One region of the Streptosporangium sp. H13245 genome, then DNA from elsewhere that is predicted to be linked to it. Evidence: riboswitches for the same ligand, from Rfam matches in the RefSeq annotation. Region 1 holds a riboswitch; each other region holds the start of a gene.
The links. A riboswitch is a leader RNA that binds a small molecule or an ion and turns the genes downstream of it on or off. The one in region 1 is predicted to bind cyclic di-AMP.
Positions count from the first base shown of each region.

Region 2: linked by a shared signal. The riboswitch ahead of ACW9TB_RS33090 (coiled-coil domain-containing protein) and the one ahead of ACW9TB_RS11405 (C40 family peptidase) in region 1 are both predicted to bind cyclic di-AMP.
Region 3: linked by a shared signal. The riboswitch ahead of ACW9TB_RS04910 (hypothetical protein) and the one ahead of ACW9TB_RS11405 (C40 family peptidase) in region 1 are both predicted to bind cyclic di-AMP.
Region 4: linked by a shared signal. The riboswitch ahead of ACW9TB_RS06600 (C40 family peptidase) and the one ahead of ACW9TB_RS11405 (C40 family peptidase) in region 1 are both predicted to bind cyclic di-AMP.

Region 1 is NZ_JBSZKT010000004.1:347,213-352,551, reverse strand. Features, by position in the region: gene lysX (bifunctional lysylphosphatidylglycerol synthetase/lysine--tRNA ligase LysX) at 1-622, shown strand, start outside; gene ACW9TB_RS11410 (helix-turn-helix domain-containing protein) at 1,669-1,869, shown strand; gene ACW9TB_RS11405 (C40 family peptidase) at 2,063-3,112, opposite strand; cyclic di-AMP (ydaO/yuaA leader) riboswitch at 3,118-3,267, opposite strand; gene ACW9TB_RS11400 (amino-acid N-acetyltransferase) at 3,605-4,246, shown strand; gene ACW9TB_RS11395 (RDD family protein) at 4,475-5,339, shown strand, end outside.
Region 2 is NZ_JBSZKT010000038.1:17,960-23,298, reverse strand. Features, by position in the region: gene ACW9TB_RS33105 (NucA/NucB deoxyribonuclease domain-containing protein) at 24-299, shown strand; gene ACW9TB_RS33100 (DUF6461 domain-containing protein) at 381-1,409, shown strand; gene ACW9TB_RS33095 (hypothetical protein) at 1,751-1,993, shown strand; gene ACW9TB_RS33090 (coiled-coil domain-containing protein) at 2,092-3,066, opposite strand; cyclic di-AMP (ydaO/yuaA leader) riboswitch at 3,070-3,206, opposite strand; gene galT (galactose-1-phosphate uridylyltransferase) at 3,279-4,358, opposite strand; gene ACW9TB_RS33080 (DeoR/GlpR family DNA-binding transcription regulator) at 4,355-5,155, opposite strand; gene ACW9TB_RS33075 (HD domain-containing protein) at 5,242-5,339, opposite strand, start outside.
Region 3 is NZ_JBSZKT010000002.1:187,026-192,364, forward strand. Features, by position in the region: gene ACW9TB_RS04890 (hypothetical protein) at 1-774, shown strand, start outside; gene ACW9TB_RS04895 (roadblock/LC7 domain-containing protein) at 827-1,213, shown strand; gene ACW9TB_RS04900 (hypothetical protein) at 1,256-1,627, shown strand; gene ACW9TB_RS04905 (alpha/beta fold hydrolase) at 1,704-2,564, opposite strand; gene ACW9TB_RS04910 (hypothetical protein) at 2,682-3,536, opposite strand; cyclic di-AMP (ydaO/yuaA leader) riboswitch at 3,794-3,943, opposite strand; gene ACW9TB_RS04915 (DUF4253 domain-containing protein) at 4,177-4,923, opposite strand; gene ACW9TB_RS04920 (carbohydrate ABC transporter permease) at 5,151-5,339, opposite strand, start outside.
Region 4 is NZ_JBSZKT010000002.1:593,156-598,494, forward strand. Features, by position in the region: gene ACW9TB_RS06590 (branched-chain amino acid aminotransferase) at 1-605, opposite strand, end outside; gene ACW9TB_RS06595 (3-isopropylmalate dehydrogenase) at 778-1,824, opposite strand; cyclic di-AMP (ydaO/yuaA leader) riboswitch at 1,965-2,198, shown strand; gene ACW9TB_RS06600 (C40 family peptidase) at 2,186-2,800, shown strand; gene serA (phosphoglycerate dehydrogenase) at 3,299-4,888, opposite strand; gene ACW9TB_RS06610 (hypothetical protein) at 5,193-5,339, shown strand, end outside.

The DNA of each region.
Region 1 (5,339 bases):
CCAGAAGGCCGTGGTGGCCGCCCTCGGCCACTCCGTGGTCGTCCACCAGGGCCAGGAGATCGACCTCGGCCTGGCGAAGTGGCCGAGGATCACCCTGTACGGGTCGGTCTCCGAGGCGCTGGGCGAGGAGGTCACCACCGAGACGCCCCTGGAGCACGTCCGAGGGCTCGCCGACGCGCGGGGGATCCACTGGGACGCCAAGTGGGGCCAGGGCAAGCTGGTCCAGGAGATCTTCGAGGCCCTCGTCGAGCACACGCTCGTCCAGCCCACGTTCGTCATGGACTATCCGCTGGAGACCTCCCCGCTGGCCCGCAACCACCGGGACAACCCGCTCCTCACCGAGAAGTGGGACCTGATCGGCTTCGGCACCGAGCTGGGCACCGGCTACTCGGAGCTGAACGACCCGGTCGAGCAGCGCCGCCGCCTCACCGAGCAGTCCATGCTCGCCGCGGGCGGCGACGTCGAGGCCATGCAGCTTGACGAGGACTTCCTCACGGCCCTGGAATATGCGATGCCGCCCACCGGCGGCATGGGGCTCGGCATCGACCGCCTCGTCATGGCCTTCACCGGCAGGAACATCCGCGAGACCATCCTGTTCCCATTGGTCAAGCCGACCACCTGAGCCCGGCACGGAGGGACCCTCCCCTTCGTACGGCGCCACGGCCATCACGGCCGTGGGGACCGGTGTCGCCTCCGGGCCGGGGCCCGGCCGGGGCGACCCGGAGGCGGGCCGAGGCCCGGTCCGTGGCGCGTCGAGGGCGAGCGTCCCGGCCGCGCTTTCGCGGGCGGCACCCTCTTGCGCTGGGACGCCGCTAGGTCCGGTGAGCGTCCCGGCCGCACCGGGCGGCGCCTCTCGCGATCCCGCGCGGTTTTCGAGGAGCCGTACGGCCGGGGCACGGCGGGGCGGTTCGTCGATCGTCTCCGGGCCGTTCCCCTGAGGAGGCGGCTCGGGGCGGCGTGGCGGAGCGGCGCCGGGCCCCACCCCCGCGGATCCGCGGGGGTGGGGGTCCCCGTACGGCGTGCGGGGGGAGGCGGGGCGGGCAGGGCGAAACCGGTGGGCCGGAAACGGTCGTCGCGCCCGGGGTTCCCCGCAATGGCGGACGCCTTTTCGTGTGGTGCGGAAATCCATTTACAGCACGTCCAATATCGCTCGGCACCCCATCGCTGCCGCGCGATACTTCGCGAATGCCGCAAAGCTGCTCCCTTGACCCTCATATTTCCGTGTTTTCCGCGGGGTGCCGTCAAGGCGCTGAGTGACCGTGGTCGCCCGAAGAGTATCTGGAAGAGATCGGTTTTTCCGAGAAATGCGGGCGGGCCGGATCCCCGAGGGGCCGGCTCCGGCACGCCCGGTGGTTCCGGCGAAACCTTGTTCTGCCGGGGCTTCGATCGCCGCAGCCAGGGGGGGCTTGCCGGCTCGTGCCTGGGCTTGATCATGACATAGCCGCAAAGGCACTGACATATCATGAGTACTTCATGTAGCGCCTACTATGTCAATACTGGACGCACGTTATGAAGAGCGGAACTTGACGACCTTTGAACAAGGCGTTTACCGTTCCTGGCGGACGGTATTCATTTCCGGCGTCTCGCACCCGGTTTCCAGAGTGGGGGGAGTGACTCTTGATGGCATATCCAGAAGTGGATTCACGCCATGGCGACAGCCCCCTGGGCATGAGCGATATCGGTCTCAGCGACGACGACCTCGTGCTGCTGGCTGAGCTCGCCAAAGGTGTCACGGTCGATCGGGTGGGCCGTCGCCTCGACATCAGCGGGCGGACCGTCAGGCGCAGGCTGAGAGGCATCTGCGACCGCATCGGTGTCGCCACGGCGATCGAGGCCGTGGCCTGGGCCGCCCGCCGCCGCCTGATCTGACACACCGCCGCGTGTCCGGCAGGTCGGGCCGGACACGCGTGCGGTCCAGGCGCCGTTCAACCGGCGACGCCTCCGGGTGCGTTCAGCCGACGACGCGAACGCTTTCGAGCGCGTCCAGCCGGTGACCCCTCCGGATGCGTTCAGCCGGTGACCCCTCCGAGCACGTTCAGCCGACGACGCGGACATTTCCGGATCAGCCTGCGATGCGGACGCCTCCGGCGAAGGGCCGGTTGTCGATCGTGGCGATGTGGACGACGTCACCCGTCTGGGGCGCGTGGATCATCAGGCCCGCGCCGATGTAGATCCCGACGTGGTGCAGGTCGCTGTAGAAGAAGACCAGATCGCCGGGACGCAGCTCGTCCCTGCCGACGTGGGTGCCCGCGGTCCACTGGTCGCCGGTGTAGTGCGGCAGGCTGATGCCGACCTTCTGGTAGGCCCACATGACCAGCCCGGAGCAGTCGAAGGAGTTGGGACCCTCGGCGCCCCAGACGTACGGCTTGAGCTGCTGGGTGAGCGCCCAGCGGGTGGCCTCCGCGGCCTTGCCGCTGCCCACGATGGGCACGTTGGTCCGCACCCGGGCGCCCCTGTTGCTGACGGCCCTGCTGCGCACCTCGCTGAACAGGTTGCTCTCGACCCGCGCGACCAGCCGCTCGATCCTGGTCCGGTTGCCGTCGATCTCCGCCAGGAGCTTCTTGACCTCGGAGGTCCTCGCCTTGGCCCCGGCCTGCGCCCGCTCGGCGGCCTCGATCGCGCGGGCCACCTGGGCGACCTCCTCGCTCTGCTGCTGCTGGAGCGCGTAGTTGGTGGTCGCCTGGTCGAGGAAGGTGTCGGGGTCCGTCGCCTGCGTGAAGGCGAGCCCGGAGTTCAGGCCGCCCGACATGTAGGTGCTCTGCGCCAGGAGGGTGGCCTTGGTGCGGCGGGACGCCAGCTCGGACTCGCTCGACGCGAGGGTCTTCTTGGCGCTCTCCGCGGCCCGCTGGGCCTGCTTGAGCTTGACCCGCTCGCCGTTGTACCGCTCGGCGAGGGTGCCGATCTCCTCGTGCAGCTTCTCGGCCTGCTTGGCCAGCTGCTGGAGGCTGGGCTCGGGGTCGGCGGTGGCCGACATCAGCGGCGTGCCGAGGGTGAGGGTGGCGAATGCCAGGCCGATCACCGCCATGCGGCGGCGCAGCCCTCGCGGCGCGCGTTCTCGACAGCGGGCGTCGTCGCCCGCGTGCTTTCCTCCGCGGTCGCGCGTGCGCTTCACCAACAGGCTCCTCTCCTCGGCCGCCTACCGGGTTAGCTGACGGGTTCGGGCCGGAGGCAGCCCTACCGGGTGCGCCGGTGGCACTCGGATTCACCCCGGAGGACTGTGGTGGGTCCCCGGTTCCCCCTCGGCGGGGGATTCGGCGGGTCAGGCTTTTTACGTCTCTGACATCGAGCACGGAGATTAGTGCACCCGTGGTTCCTGCTCAACCAGAACTGCGAATTCAGTAGAGGTTTCGCAACTGAAATGTCACGGAAAGATCACATGGCAATATGATCAACATGGCCATTACGCTGGCTTTACCGCCCAGGTGACGGGTGTGGCGAAGGTCTTCCCAGGTCCGGGACCGTGCCAAAGGTGAATCTCGGCACATGGGAGGCACCGTGCGCTCGGTGTGGTAAAGCGATCACCAAGGGTCACGTGGGGGCTGTGGGCTGCGAGTTAAGGATGAGCCGTAATTGAAGAGCGGCGAGGGACGTACGCTGAACGGTCATGGAGCAGCTTGCTGAGCATTCTCCCGTACCGGCTCGTGCCCCCGGCGAAGGGGAGCGGCGCGCCGAATCCGAGGGAGCCTCGCCCGTGCCCGGCGCGGGCCCCGAGATCACGGTCCGCCGCGCCCGCACCCCGGACGTCCGCGCCATCAGGCGGCTCGTCGACACCTACGGCGGCGTCGGCCCGCGCCTGCTGGAGAAGGCCACCGTCACCCTGTACGAGGACGTCCAGGAGTTCTGGGTCGCCACCGACGCGGAGGGCGCGGTCATCGGCTGCGGGGCGCTCCACGTCCTCTGGGAGGACCTGGCCGAGATCCGCACCGTCGCCGTCGATCCGGACCGCAGGGGAATGGGGATCGGCCACCGGATCGTCTCCGCGCTCATTCGCACGGCCGTCGAACTGGGCCTGCGCCGGGTCTTCTGCCTGACCTTCGAGCTCGACTTCTTCGCCCGGCACGGATTCCGGGAAATCCAGGGCACTCCCGTCGCCCCCGCGGTCTACGCCGAGCTTCTCGCCTCCTACGACGAGGGTGTGGCGGAGTTCCTCGACCTGGAGCACGTCAAGCCCAACACCCTGGGAAACTCCCGGATGCTGCTGCACCTGACACGTGAGCCCGACTCCGATGACTTTGGAGCTGACTGATCGGAAAGGTGACTGTCGATACCTATGTCGATACCTTGTGCAGCAGCAAGCATGTGCGTCTGACATTTGCCACATGCGCAGTCTAAGTGAGGTGACGCGGTGAGCACCGGACAGCCGCCGTATCCACAGGATGATCCCGACCGCGATCGCACACCGTCGGGGCACCCGGATTACGGACAGCACAACGCGGGTCGAGCCGCTGGCGAACTCGACCCCGACGTGACAGTTGTGGGATATCGGTCGGAGGCCTCACAGCCGAACACCGGCCCAGGACAGAGCCAGCCCGGTTACGGCCAGCAGGGCTACGGACAGCAGGGCTACGGACAGCAGGGCTACGGCCAGCAGCCCGGTTACGGGCAGCAGCAGGGCTACGGCCAGCAGTCCGACTACGGACAGCAGCAGGGCTACGGTCAGCAGGGCGGGACCGGCGCGTACGGACAGCAGGGTGGGACGGGCGCGTACGGTCAGCAGCCCGGCTACGGCCAGCAGGCGTCCCACGAGCAGTCCGGCTACGGGCAGGGTTACGGCCAGCAGGGCGGGACCGGCGCGTACGGACAGCAGCCCGGCTACGGCCAGCAGGCGTCCCACGAGCAGCCCGGCTACGGGCAGCAGTCTCAGCCCGGTTACGGCCAGCAGCCCGACTACGGTCAGCAGCAGGGCTACGGCCAGCAGCCGGGTTACGGCCAGCAGCAGCCCGGCTACGGCCAGCAGTCCCAGCCCGGTTACGGCCAGCAGCCCGACTACGGTCAGCAGCCAGGGTACGGCCAGCAGCAGGGCTACGGTCAGCAGCCCGACTACGGGCAGCAGCAGGGCTACGGCCAGCAGCAGCCCGCGTACGGGCAGCAGGGCTACGGCCAGCCGTACGGCGGTCCCCCCGGGGCGCCCGCCCCGCTCGCCGAGTGGTGGCAGCGCCTGGTGGCGAGGATCGTCGACGGGGTCATCCTGGCGATCCCGCTGTTCATCGTCAACACGGTGATCACCGCGCTGGTCGTGACGGCTCCCACCTTCAACGGCACGACGATCACGGAGGGGGGCGGCTACTTCCTCGCCGCCCTGCTCACCGCCCTGATCACCGCGGCCATCTACGTGGCCT
Region 2 (5,339 bases), on a different contig from region 1:
TCGCACAAAACCCCCTGCGTCCGATGCCTCTCACCCGGGCCTGGCCGGGGAAACACGCGGGCGAAGTCGAATACGAGAACAGGCGGGTCGTCAGCAAGGCATGCGTGGACCGTTTCGGCCCCGGGTGGTACGAGGCCAACAAGGAGCACTGCGACGAGTATCCCTTCGCCAGTACATTGGAAGGGGCGGCCAATGACGACTTCGATTTCTCGGTCAAGTTGATCCCGGAATGCGCGAACTGCGCGGCTGGTTCGACCCAGGGTGCTTCCCGGAGACACGTTCTATGTGAAGATCCATGACGGGCAGCCACCCGCTCGGTAAGCGCTGAGTCGGCGGGCGTTCCAGGACGCCCGCCGGCTCCTCACGATGGAGATCGCGGCATGAGGGAAGACGACTTTGCTCATTACGAGAGACTCGTCTCCGCGTGGTTCTCCGATCCAACCTGCCTGACCTGGTGCGAGGCGTCGGGGCTGGACGACGTGGCGCGAGCCTTCGGCGCCGACCTCGCCGCGGCCGAGTCTTTGAGCTTCGAGGATGCCCAGATCGAGCAGTACAACGCGGACATCCCCGGCATCCTGCCCAGTCTGGTCGCCGGGACGATCGGCGACTGGACGCTGGTCGTCGAACCGAACGGGTGCGAGGGCGCAAGACCCGAAGTGCTGAAGGCATTGTCGGCCCGCGGGCGAGCGGTGAACGTTCTGCTCAACGGAAGCCAGTACGACCGGCTCAGCTACGCCGACGCCGGGCGGTTGCCCGCCGTCCGGCTGACGTCCTCCCCCGCCCGCCCCGGCCGCCTTCCGGGTGACGCCGACGCGGTCATCGACTCGGTCGGCACCGATGACGTCATCGGGCTCCAAGCCGCCACGCTCCTGGCGGCGGAGCACATCACCGGAGCCCGCCTCACAGAAGAGTGGCTACTGGACAGCGGCCTCACGCGCCTGCTCGTCGAGAATCCGCTCCCCGACGACATCGTCCCCGATCAGTTACGTAACCACCGCGTACTGAACCGACCCGAAGTACGGGCGATCCTCGATGATCTGTCGCCCGACAAGGTAGCTCCTATCCGCTACCTGATGACGGAGGCGGTGCTACAGGGTTCGCAGCTGTTGCACCCCACGGTGGATGAGGCGCTGGAGTTCCTGCGTGGCGACGACGACACCACCCGGCGGCGGGAGGTCCGCCGCCAGGTCGCCTTACTGCGCGACGACGTCTCACGAGAACCTGGCCCGGACTGGACACCGCGCCGTGCGGCCGTGAAGGTGCTGTTGGACGCGCTGGGAGACGACCTCACCAAATCCGCGGACGCGGTCGCGGGCCACGCCTACATGGGGCATCTCACCGACGATCAAAAAACCATCGTCGTCATCATGAAGCGGTGCCTGCATCGAATCAGCCGCGCGGCGTCCTGAACGCGTGGCTGGTTGACCTGTTCGACGCCAAAACGCAGGAAATAGCTCTGACCTATGGTTGACCGGGCCCCCGCCGATACTGATTGACAAATCCCGAGACATCCTTGGTCCGTGAATCGGTACCTCGTATCGGCTGGCAGGGGTAAGTGGATTTCGATGGCGATCTGGAAGCCTTTCAAACGACTGATAGCCAAATGAGTCACAGTCTTGGTTCAGTCACCTCATGACAGCAGCCGCGTTCTATGCGGCTGTTTCCGATCTCGACCGCACCGAAGATCACGCCGTGGTCGGTGAAGTAGGTGAAGACCGTCGCCGGTGCCGTCGCACGACGTTACAAGGTCATGGTTCAGGCGGCTGCGACGCTCGGGTTCCGTCAAGGTGAGGCGTTCGGCCTGGCCGTCGACTTCACCTGGGAGCCGATCCTGACCGAGGCGGGCACCCCGACGATCCGCGAGAACGGCTTCCACATGCTCCGGCCATTTCGCCTTGGGGCTCCTGGAGCGGGGGTGTCCATCAAGGCCGTGGCCGACCTCCTCGGGCACGCCGACCCCGGGGACCTACACGCACCCGATGGCCTCCGGTGAGGACCGCATGGCAGGTCACCGAAGATGCGTGGGCGACAGGCCAACGTGCCCTGAGAGGGACCTGCAGCAAGATCACCACAGGTCAGAAGCCCGGCAGCTCAGTACATCGAGATGTGCGGATGGTCGAAGTGGTTGGCCGTGACGCCGCCGCGGTTCGACATGAAGTTCCAGCCGGAGCCGTGGTTGATGCGCTGGCGCCAGATCACGTACTTCACGCCGAGCTTGGCCTTGTTCTTGATGGCCCACGCGGCGATCTCGTCGCCCAGCGCGACGTTGGCGGCCGAGGGCATCGTGCCTCCGGCGCTCATCATGAAGTCGCAGGCGCGGCCCAGGGGGTGCTCGCCGCCGTCGTTGGCCGACCGGTAGCAGCCGACCGAGTACGGGAGGCTGAAGCGCCTCATGACGGCGTCGCGCATGATCCGGGTGCGGTCGGTGATGTTGTCGGCGCCGGTGGGGAGCTGCGGGGCCCAGCTGCCGTCGGAGCGGCGGCCGGAACCGGTGGGGGCGAGCCGGTCGAGTTTGTCCTTCATGTCGCGGATCACGTCTTCGGCCTCCTCGCGCTGCTCCTCCACCTCCTTGACCTCGTCGCCGATCTCGTCGGTGAGCCTGGCGGCCGTCTCGGACGCCTTCTTCCTGCGTTCGAGGCTGCCGGCGAAGCCCTCCAGGTGGGCGCTCTGCTGGGCGGTGAGCTGCTCCATCACCGCGGCGGCGCCCATGTCGCCGGAGAACATCAGCGCGGGCAGCCCCCCGCCACTGCTCTGGTAGCGGAGCTGGACGATGGTGTCGACCTGCCGCTTGGCCTCGACGTAGGTCCTCTCGGCCTTCTCCACGTTCTGCTTGGCGACGGTCTCGGCCTTCTGCGCCTTCTTGAGGGACTCGCGGGTGGCCGCGTAGGTCTCGATCAGCCTGTCGACCTTCTTGCCGAGTTTGGCCAGGTCGGCGCGGAGCTTGGCCTCGGTGGGCTTGGGCTCCGCGCTTCCCGCCGTGGGGGCGCCGATGGCGAACGCGGCGATCGAGCCCAGGCAGAGGACCAGAGCCGCGTGCCGACGGAACGTGGGGGACGGGGCCGCCACGAACTCTCCTCTCCTTCCGCCTACCGGGTTAGCTGACGGGTTCGGGCTGGAGGAAGCCCTTCCACCGAAGTGGTTTCACCCCAGGTGCGGTGGTTCCCCGGTTCCCGGGCAAGGCGCCCGGGATTAGGCAAATCAGCGTTTACAGCTGATGTGGGAAGGATAGTAGTGGTAAACAGCAGGTCATGCGACCTCAAGACGAGACCAAGCGGTAATCAGTTCGTGATAACAGAGCGCAGCAGATGTGCAGTCCCCTCGGGCGACACGTCGTTCACGAAGGCACCCATCGCCGACTCCGACCCGGCGAGGTATTTCAGCCTGTCCGGCGCGCGGCGGACGCTGAACAGCTCCAGGTGCGCGTACGACAGGTCGCGGCCGGTGGAGACCGGCGCCTGGTGCCAGGCCGCGACGTACGGCATGGGCACGCCGAACAGCCCGTCGAGGCGGCGGAGCACGTCGGTGTAGAGGGGACCGAACGCCGCGCGCTCCGCGGCGTCCAGCGCGACCAGGTCGGGGACCCGGCGGTGCGGGTAGAGGTGGACCTCCACGGGCCAGCGCGCCGCGGCCGGGACGAAGGCCGTCCAGTGCTCGTTCGAGCCCACCACCCGGATCCCGGCCTCCCGCTCCGCGGCCAGGACGTCGGCGAACAGGTTGCCGCCGGTCCGCTCCCGGTGACGCCCGGCCGCCCCGAGGGTGAGCCTGGTGCGCGGGGTCACGTAGGGGTACGCGTAGATCTGGCCGTGCGGGTGGGCCAGGGTGATGCCGATCTCGGCTCCCCGGTTCTCGAAGCAGAACACCTGCTCCACGCCGGGCATCGCCGACAGCTCCGCCGTACGGTCGGCCCAGGCCTCCACGACCAGCTCGACCCGCTCGGGGGAGAGCCGGGAGAAGGAGGAGTCGTGCTCGGAGGTGAAGCAGACCACCTCGCACCTGCCGATCCCCGGCCGGACCTCGCTCAGCCCCCCGATCTCCCGGTGCTCGCCCGGCTGGGCGGAGAACGAAGGGAACCGGTTCTCGAAGACCACCACGTCGTAGCCGGGGGAGGGGACCTCGGTGAGGTTGCCGGGGGTGGAGGGGCAGAGCGGGCACTCACCGGCCGGGGGCAGGAAGGTGCGGCCCTGGCGGTGCCCGGCCACCGCGATCCACTCCTCGGTGAGCGGGTCGTAGCGCAGCTCGGAGGCGGCGGGACGGGGCGGCAGGTCACGCCGGTCGACCGCCCCTCGGTCGGCGTCGTCGCGCCGGTCGAAGTAGAAAAGCTCCCGGCCGTCGGCCAGGTGGGTGATCGTACGCTTCATCGGCCGGCGATCTCGCTCTCCCGCTGGGGCTCCGTGACGATCAGCTCGCCCACCGAGGCGGCGAGCTCCTCGCGGGCCTCGCCGGTCAGGCCGGAGTCGGTGACCACGACGCGGGCCTCGGCCAGCCCGGCGATCGTGCTGATGCCGACCGTGCCCCACTTGGTGTGGTCGGCGAGCACCACCAGGCGGTGCGCGGAGGCGACCAGCTCGCGGTTGGTCTCGGCCTCAAGCAGGTTGGGCGTGGTGAACCCGGCGCGGGTGCTCATCCCGTGCACGCCGAGGAAGAGGGTGTCGACGTGGAGCCCGCGGATCGCCGAGACCGCGACCGGGCCGACCAGGGCGTCGGAGGGGGTACGGACCCCGCCGGTCAGCACGACCGTGCGGTCGGCCCTGGGGGAGCGGTGGAAGACGTCGGCGACCCGGACCGAGTTGGTGATCACGGTCAGCTCGGGCACGTCGGTCACGTGGTGGGCGAGCGTCCAGGTCGTGGTCCCCGCGGAGAGCGCGATGGCCGTGGCGGGCCGGACGAGCCGGGCGGCGTGCTGGGCGATCGTCTCCTTCTCCGCCTGCTGGCGCGCCGACTTGGCGGCGAAGCCCGGCTCCTCGGTCGAGCCGGGCCCGGCGGCGGTGGCCCCGCCGTGGACCTTCTCCACCAGGCCGCGCTCGGAGAGCACCTCAAGGTCGCGCCGGATCGTCATGTCGGAGACGCCGAGCTCCCGGACGAGGTCGGCGACCCTGACGCCGCCGCTGCTGCGCACCCTCTCCAGGATCGCCTGCTGCCGCTGCTGGGCAAGCATTGACTCACTCCCCTTAATCCACCAGATTCCACCAAATTACCACGGGCAGGGTCGGTAAAAGCTGTTGGATCGTGGTGACTAACCGCTCACAGTCGGCCAAGCTCCGCCGTGATGTTGGCCCTCGCCACCTCCTCCAGGTCGGCGACGCGGAAGATCGTCGGCAGGTCGAGCAGCGAGCGCAGCA
Region 3 (5,339 bases), on a different contig from region 1:
GTGACCTACGCCGAGAGCGCGTCCGCGCCCCGGCTGGAAGACCTGCTGGGCGCCTGCCGAGGGATATCCGCCCACGCCGTACGGCAGGCCAGGCAGGCCGCCACCCGTCAGCGCCCCGACCCGGAGACCCCCCGGCCGACGGGCGGTGAGCGGCTCGTCTCCCAGGGCCTGCTCACCAGGGGGGAGCTGGAATTCTGCGTGCTGAGCACGGTGCTCGACGCCGCGTACTTCCTGCTGCAGGCCACCGGGCACCGGCCCAGGTTCCGGCGGGGAGAGCGGCACTGGCTCGGACCGCAGTGGTACTTCGACGCGACCGGCCTGCTCCGGGAGTGCGAGCGAAGGAAGGCTCAGTTGGAACAGACCTGGCCGTCCGCGGAGCTGGACACGCTCCCGGTCGTTCCCCTGGCGCGCATCGGCGCCCAGCGGGTGGTACTGAGCGCGCTCCAGTGGGAGGTGCTGGTCGGCGCCGACTCCACGGCGACCCCGGCCGACCTGGCCCGCAAGCTGGGCCGTCCCGCGTACTCGGTGCTGCTCGCCGTACGGCAGCTCGCCTCGTCCGGGCTGCTCCGCGTCCCGGAGCCCGGCCCGGCCGGGACTTTCACGGCCCCCGCCACGCCGGACCCGCTGCCCAGGCGGACGAGGGGCGCCACGGAGATCCCGGCGGCCGGAACGGGCTCCGCGGAGACGTCGGACTGGCTCCCCAGGGCGAACGGGGACCCGGCCGACGTCAACCTGCTCATCCGGCTCAGGAACGCGTTGGAGGCGATGACTTGAGCCCGGTCACATGCCGATAAGGCTACGGACGCTGAAGCTGATCGGAAGGAGGATGCCGGTGGAACTGCGCGAGGAGATACGGCGCGAGATGGCGGCGCTGCGAGAACGCATACCCGACGTGAACGGGAGCATCGCGTGCAGCGTCGACGGCCTGACGATAGCGAGCGACCTGGAGAGGGACGCCGAGCAGACCGGCGCGCTCTCCTCCGCGGTGCTGGCCCTCAGCCGCCGGATGACGAGCATGGCCGGGAAGGGCACCTTCGAGGAGACGCTGATCTCCGGTACCAACGGCTACGCGGCGTTCTACGCCGCCGGACCCAAGATCGTCCTCACGGTCCTGGCACGCCCGGGGACCAACCTCGGGCTGCTCCGGCTGGAGGGCCGCAAGACGGCGGACAGGCTGGCCGCGGTCAGCTCGCGCACCTCGATATCCCAGTGAATTCCAGTGAATTCCAGTGAATCCCAGTGATCGGAGACAGCAATGGGCAACATGGACATCTCGCTCAAGGAGATGATGACGATCGACGGTGCCATCGGCGCGGTCGTCGTCGACTACAACAGCGGGATGGCGCTGGGCGCGCTCGGCGGGTCCAAGGACCTCGACCTCCAGGTGGCCGCGGCGGGGAACACCGAGGTCGTCAAGGCCAAGCTCCGGACCATGGAGTCGCTCGGCCTCAAGGACGGCATCGAGGACATCCTCATCACGCTCGGTACGCAGTACCACATAATCCGCCCGATCTCGGGCCGGAGCGGCAAGGGGCTCTTCCTCTACCTGACTCTCGACCGGAACCGGGCCAACCTCGCGCTCGCGCGGCACGTCCTGCGCGGCATCGAGGAGAAGCTCGAAGTCTGACCCTCCGGTGCGGCCCGCGCCCCGGGAGGCACGGACCGCACCGGAGCCCACCGCACCGGAGGTCACGTACCGGAGGTCACCGTACTGAGTCCGCGGAGGTGGTGAGTTCGTCGATCGCGTCGGCGAAGGAGGGCCAGAGCTCGGCGGGCAGGTCGTGGCCCATGCCGGGGAAGGTGATCAGCCGGGCGCCGGGGATCGCGTCGGCGGTGGCGACTCCGGCGGGCAGCGGGACGAGCGGGTCGTCCTCCCCGTGCAGGACGAGAGCCGGAGTCGCGAGCTCCTTGAGCCGGGGCGCGCGGTCACCGGAGGCCATGATCGCGGCCACCTGCCTGGCCGTGCCCGCCGGGTCGTACGACCGGTCGTAGCCCAGCCCGGCGATCTCGGCGTTCCACTCCCGGTCGAACGGGTAGCCGGGCGAGCCGACGGCGGCGCAGTTGTCGAGGGCCCGCCGGATCGCGCTCTCGCGGTCGGGGGTGAAGGCGGGCATGAGCACGTCCGGGTCGGTCAGCAGGGCGGCCTGCGGGCTCGGCGTGGACATGATCGAGGTGAGGCTGCGCACCCGGTGCGGGTGGCGGATCGCGAGCGACTGCGCGATCATCCCGCCCATCGAGAGGCCGACCACGTGGGCGGTGTCCCAGCCGAGGGCGTCGAGCAGCCCGGCCGAGTCGTCGGCCATGTCACCCAGCAGGTAGGGGACCTCGCCGCTCCCGTCCAGGGCGGGCGTCCCCGCCTCGGTGAGGTGGGTGCTCTCGCCGCTGTCGCGGTTGTCGAAACGCACCACGTGGTACCCCCGGTCCGCGAGCAGCGCGCAGAACCTCCCGTCCCACTGGATCATCTGGCAGCCGAGGCCCGTGATGAGCAGGAGGGGGCGAGCCTCCGGAGAGCCGAAGGTCTCGTAGGCGATCTCGATGCCGTTCGCCGGGGCCCGCAGAGTCATGGCACTCCTACCGTTCGTGCTGGTTCTGCGGGACAGAATGCCATTCGGGGGAAAACACGACACCGGCGGGGTGTTCCCGCCGGTGTCCCGGGACCGCCTCACACGGACGTGAACGGGTCAGTTCTTCAGGGTCCCGAGCTTGGCGGCGTGGGCACCGGCGGTGGCCGCGGCGGCCGGGGTGCGCACGGAGGCGGACTCGACCATGACCTTGGGCTTGCCGATCCACGGCCGCGCCTCGGCGCTCACCCGCTGGGTCAGCAGGCCTATCCCCAGCTGCCTCGCCATCGCGAAGACGGTCGCCGGAGGCTGGGCCGGGGTGGTGTCCCTGCGGCCCCAGGCGCCGGTGGAGAAGGCCACGGGGTGGTTCTTGATCCCCGTGCCGTCGCCCCACTTGGTGACCACGTACTGGATGTCGATGTGGCCCATGCCGCCGTTGCCGTCCACGCCGAGCGTCCCGGCGTTGAACGTGCCGCCGGTCAGGTCGGCGAAGGTCTTGGCGTCGATGTCGATCATGACACCCTGGTTCGAGGGGTTGCCCGGACCTCGGTCGCCGACGAAGAACTTGGCCTTCTGTCCCTTGTAGAGGATGTAGCCCTCGGTGAGCAGGGGCCAGCTCGGGCTGGCGATCATGCCCTTCTGCATCGGCCTGCCGCTGGCGGGCAGTCCGGTGTCACCGGCCCGGCCGGAGGAGTCGTCCCAGAAGTAGGAGGCCGTGGTCGCCCCCTGGAGGAGAACGGCCTCGGCACCGGCCGGGGCGCCGACCGCGGGGTCGTCGGCGAGGCGGGTGGAGGCGGGGGTCGCCGAGGCGTGGGAGGGAAGTGCCAGGGCGACGGCGGCGGAGGTGAGGACACTCGCGCCGACGAGGGCGGCGGCGACGAGGCCGCGCCGGAGGGAGGCGTTCTTGTACGGGAGCTGTTCGCCCGGACAGGACTCGTTCAGGCTGTTCTTGCGCAGACCAAAGAAGGGGTGCATGGAGAAGTGGCTCTTTCGCGAGGGAACGGGGCAGCCAGGTGCCAACACCGAAGGGGTGCACCGGCGGGGACGCGCTCGTCGGAAAAGGGGCGTAGCCGGATCAGCCGATCGCTACGCGGAGCACGGTCCTGAGGGTGCCGCGATCAGACGCGGCGGAAGGTCAAGGAGGTCGGGGGGACGGGGCTGGCGTGAAAGCTCAGGTGGCCGGTGCGGACAGGGGGTCCACCGGCGTGGTGACGCGGTGATCCATGAGGGGGATCTCCTCTCCATCTCGTCTACCGGGTTAGCTGACGGGTTCGGGCGGTGGAGTTGCCCTACCGCCGCGCGGTCGCGGCGGATTCACCCCGGAAAAGTGGTTCCCCGGCTCCGGAGCCTCGCGGGCTCTCGGGATTCGACGTCGGCCGGCCGCTCCCTCTTGTGAAGGGCAGGTCGCCAACCGATAACAGTGGACACTACCTCCCAAAACGGACAAAGCAAAGCAAACGCCATGAAAACCCCAGAAGATCTACCTGCAAGCTTCAAGAAAGCCTCATCGACCACCCCGCCAGGCCAACACCCGCCCTACCCGCGCGAATGTCCTCCCCGTCGCGGCGATCCGCACAGGGAGCGGCAAGGCGGCTCGCGGGTCACCCCCGGCCGGTCAGTCCCACCAGAAGGACCAGGCGTTCCTGCCCTTGATCTGCTCGGCGTAGTCGACGAGGTTCCCCGCCCCCTGGATGATGCTGTCGGGGCAGAACGTCCAGTGCTCGGCGGCGACGTGCAGGGCGTGCTCGGAGGTCGTCGGGGGCGCGGCGACGCTGAGGTCGAGGGTGTTGAACCCCATGCCGACCACCCGCACCCCGAACCTGTCCTCCCAGCTCCGTACGACGGCCGCGAGCGGGACCATCCACTCGTTGTGGTTCAGGGCGCCCTGCCAGCCCATGACGGCGAGGGCGTCGGCCCCGCGCTCGACCGCGACGAGCCCGAGCGGGGTCCTGCGCTCGGCCACCAGCCCGGCGTACCAGTCGGCGACCACGCCGGGATCGGCGGCGAGCCTTCCCGACGGGGCCGGTCCCGGGCACTCGGGCCCGAAGGGGTCGAGGAGTTCGAGCTGGTCGAGGTTGGCCTTCGCGATCCAGTCGGACCACACCTCGGCCATGAACGCGGCGGCGTGGTAGTTGTCGATCTGGCTCGCGGTGTCCGGGGCGATCTGGCCCGCCGACCAGGGCTGCACGGAGTCCTCCAGCAGGACCGGCCACAGCCCGGACTGCTCGTGCTGGCCCCTCAGCCTGGCCCAGTACTCCCCCGAGACGGCCACCTCGCTGAGCCAGAACGCCGGACGGCGACGGACCGCGAGCTGAGCGTAACCGGGGTCGGGCCACACCACGTCTCCCGGCGGCAGGTCCACCGAGAGCCTCCGGCCTCCACTTCCGTCGCTCCCGCCGGTCCCCTCACCTCCGTCGGCGAACAGCTGGCCCAGAACTGGCGGAAGTTGCCCACGCTCGCAATCGCTCATCTCTACCGATCCGATCCTGACCACGGACCAATTTTGGCCTGTCAACCATCCCGAGGGACAGTTCTGCCCTGGTCCAGGCAAAAATTATCGGTATAGGGGAGAACGGAGCCGGGCGGGTGTCAGTCCTTCACCGCCCCGCCCAGGCCCGCGACCAGCCTGCGCTGGACGGCCACGAAGAAGATCAGCACGGGGACGGTCATCAGCGTCGAGGCCGCCATGATGCCGCCCCAGTCGTTCTCGTCGGGCTTGAAGAAGACCAGCAGGGCCGCGGGAAGCGTCTGGTTGTCCCTGGCCGAGATGATGAAGGT
Region 4 (5,339 bases), on a different contig from region 1:
AAGCCGGTGCCGCCGGGGGCCGCGCGGGTGTACTCGGTGGAGAGCCAGACGGCCACGGCCTTCCCTCCCCCGAAGTAGGCCGCCGCCGGAGAGGCGATGACCATGTACCTGTAGGTCCTGGACGGGTAGTTGACGCCGAGCGCCGGCTGTGTGGCGATCATGAAGGGACGCAGGTAGAGGCTGTGCCCCGGGGTGGTCGGCACCCACTCGCGGTCGGTCTGGACGAGCAGCTCCAGCGACTCGACGAACGTCTCCTCGGGCAGCTCGGGCATGGCCATCCGCCGCGCGGAGGTGTTGAAGCGGGCGGCGTTGGCCTCCGGCCGGAAGGTCACGATCGTGCCGTTCTCCTGGCGGTAGGCCTTGAGTCCCTCGAAAAGCTCCTGCGCGTAGTGGAAGACCGACGTCGCGGGGTCGAGGCTGAGCGGGCCGTACGGCACGAGCCTGGCGTCGTGCCAGCCCTCCCCCTCGGTGTAGTCGATCGAGATCATGTGGTCGGTGAAGACCTGACCGAACCCCGGGCTCGCCAGTACCTGCTCGCGCTCTGCCGCGGTGCGAGCGTGGTCGGAGAGCTGCACGTCGAAGCTGAGCTTCTGAGCGGTGGTCATCGCAGGATCCTTCTCTTGGTGTCTGGCTTACCCTCTGGTCCATTCTGCGTCGGACCGGGTAACGGGAAACTACTCCATCCATGCCGAAAACCGGCAGTGCTGGAGAAACAAAAACGCGCCTGGCGGCTCGGGTGAGCCGCCAGGCGCGTCGGGGTCGAGGGAGGCGGCTTCCTCAGCCGGCTACTCGGGCGGTGATGTCGTCGCCGATCTCGTGGGTGGTCCGGCCGGCCCATCCGGCCAGCCGCTCGACCAGGTCGTCGGCGACGGCCTGCTCGACCCTGGCGGCCTCCTGGGCCATGCCGAGGTGGTCGAGGAGCATGGCGACCGACAGGATCGTCGCGGTCGGGTCGGCCTTGCCCTGGCCCGCGATGTCGGGGGCGCTGCCGTGGACCGGCTCGAACATGCTCGGCGCGGTGCGGTCGGGGTTGACGTTGCCGCTGGCCGCCAGGCCGATGCCACCGGCGATCGCCGCGCCGATGTCGGTGAGGATGTCGCCGAAGAGGTTGTCGGTGACGATCACGTCGAAGCGCTCCGGCTGGCTGACGAAGAACATCGAGGCCGCGTCGACGTGGCAGTAGTCGGTCTGGATGTCGGGATACTCCAGGCCGACCCGGTCGAAGGTGCGGGCCCAGAGGTCGCCGGCGTAGGTGAGCACGTTGGTCTTGTGGACCAGCGTCAGCTTCCTGCGGGGGCGGGCGAGCGCCTTGTCGAAGGCGTAGCGCACGACGCGCTCGACGCCGTAGGCGGTGTTCAGCGACTCCTGGGTGGCGATCTCCTGCGGTGTGCCCCGGCGCATGACGCCACCCGCTCCGGCGTACGGGCCCTCGGTGCCCTCGCGGACGACGATCATGTCGATGTCCTCGGGGCGGGCCTTGCCCAGCGGGGTCTGGACGCCGGGGAAGAGCTTGACCGGGCGCAGGTTCACGTAGTGGTCGAGCTGGAAACGGAGCTTGAGCAGCAGGTCGCGCTCCAGGATGCCCGGGGGCACGCTGGGGTCGCCGACCGCGCCGAGCAGGATCGCGTCGTATCCGCGTAGTTCGTCGAGGACCGGGTCCGGCAGGGTCTCACCGGTCTCGTGATAGCGCTTGGCGCCGAGGTCGTAGGTGGTGGTCTCCACCTTCGTGCCGACCGCTTCGAGGACCTTCAGCCCCTCGGTGACGACCTCGACTCCGATTCCGTCCCCGGGGATGACCGCCAGGCGAATGTTACGCGACTCCATGCAGGCACCCTACCGGTCCGTCTCGGTGATCGAACAACGGTCTCACTCCTCGGACGTGTCCGCGCGGCGGCACCCCTGATCGCTTTGTCCTTCTTTGCTCGGTATTGACCGTTTCGGGAGGTTTCGTTATGGTCCTCCCATTCATACCAATGCCTAATCCGTTCGGGCCATCCCCTTACCGGGCCCGTACGGAGCCGGGGAACCACTCTTTCCGGGATCCACCGGGCCCCCGGGAACCCCGCTCCTCCCCCGGAGCGCGTTCCCGCTCGCCATCACGTGGATTCCTTGGGGCGAATCAGCGCGTTCTCGCGCCGTAGGGCGGCCTCCACGCCCGAGCCCGACAGCTCACCCGGCCGGCCTTATGGAAGGAATCATCCTGTCCGGCACAGTTCTCCCCCGCGTCCTGTCCATCTCCGCCTCAATGATCGTCGCCGGTGCCGCGGTGTTCGCGACCTCGCCCGCCGCCCTGGCCGTCTCCCCTCCCCCCGCCCCCGGGCCCGCCGCGCTCAACACCCCCGCGTTGAAGCAGGCCCTGAAGGCCACGGCCGTCAAGCCCGCCTGGCAGAAGGCCGTGAACTGGGCCCTGTCCAAGCGCGGAACGCCCTACGTCTGGGGCGGCACCGGCCACGGCGACGGCGGCTTCGACTGCTCCGGCCTGATGCTCCGCGCCTACGGCGCCGCCGGGATCAAACTGCCCCGCGTCACCTACGACCAGTACGACGCGTTCTCCAAGAAGATCGCCTGGAAGGATCTCAAACCCGGCGACCTGGTCTTCTTCAGCGGCCTCGGCCACGTCGGCATGATCACGAAGCCCGGCTACATGGTCCACGCCCCGCAGACCGGCGACGTGGTCAAGGAGGAGAAACTCGACTCCTGGCGCCGCGACTCCTTCGCCGGCGCGGTGCGCCCCGACCCGCAGGGGGTTCAGCTGGCCAAGCGGGTCGAGCTCGCGACCGAGGTCGTGACCGGCGGATGAGACACGCCGGCGAACCACCCCCGGGAGGTCCTGAGGATCCCGGTGGCGGCGAGAACGGGTTCAGCGGGTGGGAGCACCGCCGTTGTCCCTGCGGTCCAGAGCGGTCTGGAGCGCGTCGATGGCCTCGTCCTCGGTCTCGTCGGGACGGTTCCAGGGATACATGTCGTACATGGCGAATCTCGTCTCGGTCGCATGCGAGCAAGGAAGGTGGTCGAGACTCCGGTCCGGACTCCAACCAGGCCTGATGTCGCGGGTCCGGATCACGGACCGGCGACGGGGGCTTGGGGCCGGCAAGCGCCACGGCACCGCGGCGAGTCGCCGGCCTGCCCCTGTCAGGCCCCGCCGCGGCAGGTAAGAACTACGAGAACCTGGCGCATTTCACTCCAGGTTACCTGGCCGCGGAAACGCCGTCTCGCCCGGCGTACGCACTTCTCACATGTTGAGACGAGCAGTGGCCGTCGCCCCGGCGCGGGGGCGGCGGCCACTGCGGTGGGACGGCTAGTCGGCGAGGTCGACCGAACGGCCGCTGTCGGCGCCGATCTCCGAGCCGATCTGGTCGATCACCTCGGCCGGGATGGCGGTGTCGACGGTGAGCGCGATGAGCGCCTTGCCGCCCTTGGCGTCCCGGGCCACCTGCATCGAGGCGATGTTGATCGAGTGGTCGCCGAGGATGCGGCCGACCACGCCGACGATGCCGGGGCGGTCGGTGTAGGTGAAGAACGACAGGTGGTCGGTCGGCTCGATCTCCATCTGGTAGCCGTTGACCTCGACGATCTTCGTGATCTGCCTCGGCCCGGACAGGGTGCCGGAGACCGAGATCGCGCGGCCGTCGGCGAGGACGCCGCGGACCGTCACGACGTTGCGCCAGTCGGGGCTCTCGGAGCTGGTGATCAGCTCGACCGACACGCCGCGGTCCTTGGCCAGCAGCGGGGCGTTGACGTAGGTGACCGAGTCTTCGACCACGTCGGTGAAGACGCCCTTGAGCGCGGCCAGCTCCAGCACGCGGACGTCGTGGGAGGCGATCTCGCCCCGCACCTCGACGTCGAGCTTGGTGGCGACCTCGCCCGCGAGGGCGGTGAACACCCGGCCGAGCTTCTCGGCCAGCGGCAGGCCCGGCTTGACGTCCTCGGCGACGGCGCCGCCCTGGACGTTGACCGCGTCCGGCACGAACTCACCGGCGAGGGCGAGCTTCACGCTGCGCGCGACCTGGGTGCCGGCCTTCTCCTGGGCCTCGTGGGTGGAGGCGCCCAGGTGCGGGGTGACGACGACCTGGTCGAGCTCGAAGAGCGGGCTGTCGGTGACCGGCTCCTTCGGGAACACGTCGATGCCGGCGCCGGCGACGCGGCCCTCCTTGATCGCGGAGTAGAGGGCGTTCTCGTCGATGATGCCGCCGCGGGCGACGTTGATGAGGCGCACGTTCGGCTTGACCGCGTGCAGCTCCCGCTCGCCGATGAGACCGATGGTCTCCTTGGACTTGGGCAGGTGCACGGTGATGAAGTCGGCCTCGCTCAGGGCCTCCTCCAGCGAGACCAGCCGGACGCCCATCTGCGCGGCGCGGGCCGGCTGCAGGTAGGGGTCGTAGGCGATCAGCTCGACACCGAATGGCTGGAGGCGCTGCGCGACCAGCTGGCCGATCTTGCCGAGGCCGAGGATCGCGACGACCTTCTCGTCGAGCTCCACGCCGGTGTACTTCGAGCGCTTCCACTCGCCGCCCTTGAGCGCGGAGTGCGCCTGGGCGACGTTGCGGGCGGAGGCGAGGATCAGGGCGACGGTGTGCTCGGCGGCGCTGGTGATGTTGGAGGTCGGCGCGTTGACGACCATGACACCGGCCTTGGTGGCGGCCTCCACGTCGACGTTGTCCAGGCCGACGCCCGCGCGGGCGACGACGCGGAGTTTGGGAGCGTTGGCGATCGCCTCCGCGTCGACCTGCGTGGCGCTGCGCACGATGAGCGCGTCCACGTCGGCGAGGGCGGGCAGGAACTGGGCACGGTCGGCGCCGTCGGTGTGGCGGACTTCGAAGTCCGCGCCCAGGACCGCGAGACCGGCCTCGGACAGTTCCTCAGCGACCAGTACGACGGGCTTGTTCACAGGCTGGATCCTTACTAGACGGTGAGGGTGCACGGACCTCACGTAGTCTATCGGCGCTTGTGAACGCGTTCACGAGTGTCCCGCGATCCGAGACGCCCGCAAGGCCCGGAGAGGCCACGGAAAGCCCGGAAAGACGCGGGGAAACCACGGAACGGTCCAGGGCCGCGAGGGGCTTCGCGACCCAGGACGCGGGCTTACCCGTCCTTGACAGATCTCATGCGCCCAAAATTCAAGTTGGTATTGATCCCAGGAAAACTTCGCGATTACCCTGATAAGCCGTGGTCCACTACCTATCGTTCCTCATATGAGCATCGGGAACCCCGCTCTCGGCAACGTGCTCGCGCAGCACGGCGACCCGCATCGGCTGCTTGCGGCGCTGGCCGAATGGGGACTCCTGGTTGCCGTGCGACCCGACCGCTCCGTCGTGCTCGGCACGACCCAGGCCGGTGAT